DNA from 3 places in the Streptomyces sp. NPDC050528 genome. Region 3 is predicted to be linked to each of the others. Evidence: riboswitches for the same ligand, from Rfam matches in the RefSeq annotation. Region 3 holds a riboswitch; each other region holds the start of a gene.
What was found. A riboswitch is a leader RNA that binds a small molecule or an ion and turns the genes downstream of it on or off. The one in region 3 is predicted to bind thiamine pyrophosphate.
Positions count from the first base shown of each region.

Region 1 (2,258 bases), on a different contig from region 3:
TCCCGAAGGGAAGGAGGCGCAGTCGCCGACCGCGTACACGTCCGGCACCGAGGTGCGCAGGTGGTCGTCGGCCAGGACCTCGCGGTGTGCGCCCAGTTCGATGCCGGAGCCGGTCAGCCAGGCGGTGGCGGGGCGGGCGCCGATACCGACCACGACGGCGCCCGCGGGCAGCCGTGAGCCGTCGTCGAGAACCACCTCGCCGGGCTCGACGTGCGCCACGCGTGCGTGCGTCCGCAGGGTGGCTCCGGCGGCGGCGTACCAGGCGGCCATCGGCGCGGCCACCTCGGCGGGCAGCGCCCCCGCGAGCGGCCGGTCCGCCGCTTCTACGACGGTGACCGCGCAGCCCGCCTCGCGCGCGGCGGTGGCGAACTCGGCGCCGATCCAGCCCGCGCCGACGACCACGATGTCGTGCTGCCGCGCGAGCACCGGGCGCAGCCGCTCGGCGTCGTCCAGGGTGCGCAGCAGATGCACTCCGGGGATGCCGTCGGCGCCCGGCAGCCGGATCGGTTCGGCACCGGTGGCGAGCACGAGGACGTCGTAGGGCACCGGGCCCTCGGCGGTGTCCAGTTCGTGGTCGGCGGGGCGCAGCCCCAACACCTCGCGCCCCAGCCGGACTTCGATGCCGAGCGCCTCGAAGTCGACGTCGAAGGCGGAGCCCTCGGCCTTGCCGAGCAGGACGGCCTTGGAGAGCGGGGGCCGGTCGTACGGCTGATGGGGTTCGGCGCCGAGGAGCGTGACGGTGCCGGTGAAGCCCTGCTCCCGTAGCGCGACCGCGGTCTGCACCCCGGCCATGCCCGCGCCGACGACGACCACGCGCCGCCCTGTCACCGTGCCCTGGTCCCGCGTCTGCTCGCTCACTCGATCACCATAGACACCTGACAAATTGTCAGGCAGTGGGCGCGTCAGGTGACCTGTTCCACAATGCTGGTCCCGTTTCCCTCCTGGGACTCCCACTCCCAGGTCTCCTCCAGGCGCACGCGACCGTCGGGCAGCTCGATCACATCGGACACGCAGTGCCCGGAGGACGTCGTCCCGTCCGTCTTCAGCTGTACGTACCGGAAGTCGATCCGGTCCCCCGCGCGCGTGCCGACGAGACGCCCCCGTACGACGTCACCGCCCGCGTACTCGGCCCAGATCTCGCCGTCCTTCTCGTGGTACGCGAACCGGGTGCGGGTGCCGACCTGACCTGGGGCCTGGTCCGCGACGGGGGCGAGGACGAGACCGTCGAGCGAGCGGGCCATGGACGGAGGCTCCCTTACTGGCGCACAAAGCACGGGCTAGGGTGGCCAAGGTAAAGCACTCGCGGGAGTCCGGACGCACCGGGCTGAGAGGGAGGCTGGCGGCCTCCGACCGTACGAACCTGATCCGGGTCATGCCGGCGAAGGGAGGGGCTGGACGCCCATGCCTGCACACACCTCAGACGTCCTCGTCGTCGGGGGCGGGATCATCGGCCTGGTCACGGCCTGGCGCGCGGCCCAACGCGGCTTCTCCACGGCCGTATTGGACCCCGAGCCGGGTGGCGGGGCCGCCCAGGTGGCCGCCGGGATGCTGGCCGCCGTCACCGAGCTCCACTACGGCGAACAGACCCTGCTCGCCCTCAACCTCGCCTCGGCGCAGCGCTACCCGGACTTCGCGGCCGAGCTGACCGACCTCACCGGCCTCGACCTCGGCTACCGCCGCTGCGGCACGCTGGCCGTCGCCCTGGACGCCGACGACCGGGCTCATCTGCGTGAACTGCACGCCCTGCAGCACCAGTCGGGGCTCGACTCCGAGTGGCTGTCGGGGCGCGAGTGCCGGCGCCTGGAGCCGATGCTCGCGCCGGGCGTGCGGGGAGGGCTCCGGGTGGACGGGGATCACCAGGTGGACCCGCGGCGGCTGGCGGGCGCGCTGGTGGCCGCCTGCGAGCGTGCCGGGGTCGTCTTCCACCGGACGTGGGCAAAGCGGCTCACGGTCGGGCGGGACCGCGCCACGGGGGTCGTCACGCGCGAGGGCGAGGTGCTGGGCGCGGACCAGGTGGTGCTCGCGGCCGGCAGCCTCAGCGGGCGGCTGGAGGGCGTCCCTGCCGACGTCCTGCCGCCCGTACGGCCCGTCAAGGGGCAGGTGCTGCGGCTGACCGTGCCGGAGCGCCACGCGCCGTTCCTGAACCGGACCGTGCGCGCCATGGTGCGCGGCAGCCAGGTCTATCTGGTGCCGCGCGAGACCGGCGAGCTGGTCGTCGGCGCGACCAGCGAGGAACTGGGCTGGGACACGACCGTCAC
Region 1 is NZ_JBITHH010000002.1:457,359-459,616, forward strand. It holds gene ACIBK4_RS09430 (NAD(P)/FAD-dependent oxidoreductase) at 1-858, opposite strand, end outside; gene ACIBK4_RS09435 (hypothetical protein) at 903-1,241, opposite strand; TPP riboswitch at 1,293-1,404, shown strand; gene thiO (glycine oxidase ThiO) at 1,402-2,258, shown strand, end outside.
Region 1: another riboswitch for thiamine pyrophosphate. It lies ahead of thiO (glycine oxidase ThiO); the one in region 3 lies ahead of thiC (phosphomethylpyrimidine synthase ThiC).

Region 2 (2,258 bases), on a different contig from region 3:
CTCGTCGAGTCCGTGCTGATGCGGTACCCGGACCGGGTCACCATGTGCATCAGCTCTCAGGCGGGGTGCGGGATGAACTGCCCGTTCTGCGCGACCGGACAGGCCGGCCTGGACCGGAATCTGTCGACCGGCGAGATCGTGCACCAGATCGTCGACGGCATGCGGGCGTTGCGGGACGGCGAGATCCCCGGCGGTCCCGCGCGGCTCTCCAACATCGTCTTCATGGGTATGGGCGAGCCCCTCGCCAACTACAAGCGGGTCGTCCAGTCCATCCGCGCCCTCACCGACCCCGAGCCGGACGGCCTCGCCCTCTCGCAGCGCGGGATCACCGTCTCGACGGTCGGACTGGTCCCGGCGATCCACCGCTTCGCGGACGAGGGCTTCAAGTGCCGCCTCGCGATCTCGCTGCACGCGCCGGACGACGAGCTGCGCGACACCCTGGTCCCCGTGAACACCCGGTGGAAGGTGCGCGAGGTCCTCGACGCGGGCTGGGAGTACGCGGCGAAGTCCGGGCGCCGGCTGTCCATCGAGTACGCGCTGATCCGCGACATCAACGACCAGGCGTGGCGCGGTGACCGGCTCGGCAGGCTCCTCAAGGGCAAGCCCGTGCACGTCAACCTCATCCCGCTGAACCCGACGCCGGGCTCGAAGTGGACCGCCTCCCGTCCCGAGGACGAGAAGGCGTTCGTCGAGGCCATCGCGGCCCACGGGGTGCCGGTCACCGTCCGGGACACCCGTGGCCAGGAGATCGACGGAGCGTGTGGCCAGCTCGCGGCCACCGAGCGGTAATCTTCACCTGTACCACCTGTACGTACACCTTCATATCCGACAGGGGAGCGCGAAGCGCTGAGAGTGCGGCAATCGGGCCGCAGACCCTCTGAACCTCGCCCAGGTCATTCTGGGTAGGAAGTTCGGTCATCACCGTGAACACCAAGAAGTACTGTGCTGTGCTCGTCGGCCTCGGCCTGCTCGCACTCTCCGCGTGCGGGTCGGGGTCGGACGGAAGCAGCGGCTCCGGATCCGACAAGACGGTCACCCTCGTCAGCCACGACTCGTGGGCCGTGTCGAAGAAAGTCCTCAAGGACTTCGAGAAGCAGTCCGGCTACACGGTCAAGGTCCTCAAGGACGGCGACGCCGGCCAGGCCGTCAACAAGGCGATCCTCACCAAGGACAACCCCCAGGGCGACGTCTTCTTCGGCGTCGACAACACCCTGCTCTCCCGCGCCCTCGACAACGGCCTCTTCCAGTCCTACGACGCGAAGGGCTCCGCCACCGTCAAGCCCGCGTACCGCGTCGACCAGACCAAGCACCGGGTCACGCCCATCGACACCGGCGACATCTGCGTCAATTACGACAAGGCCTACTTCAGCAAGCACAAGCTGACCCCGCCGACCTCCTTCGCGGACCTGGTCAAGCCCGAGTACAAGAACCTCCTCGTCACCGAGAACGCGGCCACCTCCTCGCCCGGCCTCGGGTTCCTGCTCGGCAGTGCGGCGCAGTACGGCGACGACGGTTGGCAGGCGTACTGGAAGAAGCTCAAGGCCAACGGCGTCAAGGTCGTCGACGGCTGGGAGCAGGCCTACGACCAGGAGTTCTCCGGTTCCGCCGGCGGCAAGAAGGCGGGCGGCGACCGGCCCCTCGTCGTCTCCTACGCCTCCTCGCCGCCCGCCGAGGTCATCTACGCCGACCCGAAGCCGACCACCGCGCCCACCGGGGTGTCGTACGGCACCTGCTTCCGGCAGACCGAGTACGCGGGGCTGCTCAGCAACGCGCGGAACACCAAGGGCGGCAAGGCGTTCCTGGACTTCCTGCTGACCAAGGAGTTCCAGCAGGACATGCCGCTCAACATGTTCGTCTACCCGGTGATCCAAGGCGCCCAGGTACCGCAGGAGTTCGTGCAGTACGGCCGCCAGGCCCCGGACCCCGAGACCATGGCGCCCGCGAAGATCGCCGCCGACCGGGACCAGTGGGTCAAGTCGTGGACCTCGCTCGTACTGAAGTAGCCGAAGCGGCTGAAGTAGCGGAGGCGGCCCCGCGAAAGTCCCTCAAGAACAGGGGCGGCGCGACGCGGCTCGGGCTCATGGCCCTGCCCGTCGCGTTCTTCGCGGTGTTCTTCGCCTACCCCGTCGCCGCGATCGTCGCGCGCGGCCTCAAGGTCGACGGCGCCTGGCAACTGGGCCGTATCGGGGACGTGTTGGTCCAGTCCGACATCCGGCACGTGCTCTGGTTCACCACCTGGCAGGCGCTCGCGTCCACCG
Region 2 is NZ_JBITHH010000001.1:234,512-236,769, reverse strand. It holds gene rlmN (23S rRNA (adenine(2503)-C(2))-methyltransferase RlmN) at 1-789, shown strand, start outside; TPP riboswitch at 821-927, shown strand; gene ACIBK4_RS01135 (thiamine ABC transporter substrate binding subunit) at 924-2,003, shown strand; gene ACIBK4_RS01130 (ABC transporter permease) at 2,081-2,258, shown strand, end outside.
Region 2: another riboswitch for thiamine pyrophosphate. It lies ahead of ACIBK4_RS01135 (thiamine ABC transporter substrate binding subunit); the one in region 3 lies ahead of thiC (phosphomethylpyrimidine synthase ThiC).

Region 3 (2,258 bases):
GTACAGCCCGCGCCAGCCCATCGACGGGTTGGCCTCGTGCAGTTCCCAGACCGCCGAGGTCTGGGTGACCGTCACGTCGTCGAGCACACCGAGCGAACCGATGATGACGCCGGCGAGGAGCAGACCGCTCATGTCGATCGACGGGTACAGCCCGTGGATCAGGCCGGTGTTGTCGTCCGTGTTGCCGGTCAGCGCGGCCCAGCCGATGAACACGGAGCCCAGGACGCCGATCAGCACCAGTGACATCAGGGTGCCGAGTACCGCCACGGACGTACGGGCCGACAGACCGTGGCACATGTAGAGGGCGATCAGCATGATGGCGCTCGAACCGACCACCGCCACGATCAGCGGGTTCGAGCCGTGCAGGATCGCGGGCAGGATGAAGAAGTTCAGGATCATGAAGCTGATGGCCAGCGCGATCAGCGCCATGACACCGCGCAGCCGGCCCACCACCACGACGGCCAGCGCGAAGATCCCGGCGAGCAGCGCCATCGGGAATTTACGGTTCACATCGGTGACGGAGTACTGCAGATCCTTGGGCGCGGAGGGCTCGTACGCGACCACGACCTTCTCGCCCTGATGCAACTGCCGTGACTGGTCGGGCTGCACGATCTCCGTGAACGTACGGCCCTTGTCCTTGCCGGTGGAGACCGTGACCGTGGCCTTCTTGCAGGTACCGGCCGCCTCCTGCGCCGCCGACGAGCCCTCGGCGGTGGAGGTGTCCCCGGTCGAGCCCCCGCCCGAGGCGTTCACCGACGAGCAGCTCACGCTGACGACCTTGGTGACCGTCGCCTGCTGGGTCTGCCGGTCGAAGCCGACGCCGGTGCGCTTGTGCGAGGGGGCGCCGCCGGGCCACAGCACCACCATGCCGACCACGACCGCCACGGTGAACGGGATCAGGATCGCCGCGATGACCTTGCGCAGGTGCCGGGAGACGGGGGCGGCGGGACCATGGCTGTGCGAATGACCGTGACCGCCTTCACCGGACCCGTGGTCGTCGCCGGATCCATGGTCGTGGCCATGCGGCGGCCCGGTCGGCGGGTACGGGGGCTGCTGTGTCGTGGTCACCGCCCGATCATCGCAAGAACGCCGGAGGCCCACTGTTCACCGCGCCACTTATGACGCTAGCGTGGAGGCACCTTTGCACACGCGGGAGCTCGGAGCACCGGGCTGAGAGGGCGCTGACCTTCGTCTCTGCGATGTTTCACGGGAAACGTCACCTGAATCGAGTGATGTTTCACATGAAACATCGGCTGACGGAAGCCGCTGCGTCGACCGCCGAACCTGTTACCGGGTAATGCCGGCGTAGGGAGTAGGTCTCATGACCAACAAGGATGTACGCACGCCTGCCTCCAGCCAGGACGAACAGCCCATTCCGGGTGAGGAGTCCGCACGGGCCGAGCAGCCCACGGAGGCCGGGAAGTCCATCGGCTGGCACAAGGGGTACGTCGCGGGCTCGCGCCCCGATCTGCGGGTGCCGGTCCGTCAGGTGCACCTCACCAACGGGCAGTCCGTGACGCTGTACGACACCTCCGGCCCGTACACCGATCCGCTCGTCGACACCGATGTCCGCAGGGGGCTGGCGCCGCTGCGGGAGAACTGGATCATCGCCCGCGGCGACACCGAGGAGTACGCGGGCCGGCCCGTCCGCCCCGAGGACGACGGGATCAAGCACACCTCACCGCGCGGCGGACTGCGCAACCTGGACGCGGTCTTCCCCGGGCGGCCGCGTCAGCCGCGCCGAGGCCGCGACGGTACGGCGGTCACGCAACTCGCCTATGCGCGGCGGGGCGAGATCACGCCCGAGATGGAGTTCGTGGCCGTACGCGAGAACGTCGAGGCCGAGATCGTCCGGGAGGAGATCGCGGCCGGGCGGGCGGTGCTGCCCGCCAACGTGAACCATCCCGAGATCGAGCCGATGATCATCGGCAAGCGGTTCCTGGTGAAGGTCAACGCCAACATCGGCAATTCCGCGGTCACTTCCTCCATCGAGGAGGAGGTCGAGAAGATGACCTGGGCGACGCGGTGGGGCGCCGACACGGTCATGGACCTGTCCACCGGCCGCAATATCCACACCACGCGCGAGTGGGTGCTGCGCAACTCCCCCGTCCCCATCGGCACGGTGCCGCTCTACCAAGCGCTTGAAAAGGTCGACGGCCGCGCCGAGGAGCTGACCTGGGAGATCTACAAGGACACGGTCGTCGAACAGGCCGAACAGGGCGTGGACTACATGACCGTCCACGCGGGCGTACGGCTGC
Region 3 is NZ_JBITHH010000029.1:13,833-16,090, forward strand. It holds gene ACIBK4_RS50380 (YibE/F family protein) at 1-1,068, opposite strand, end outside; TPP riboswitch at 1,140-1,329, shown strand; gene thiC (phosphomethylpyrimidine synthase ThiC) at 1,322-2,258, shown strand, end outside.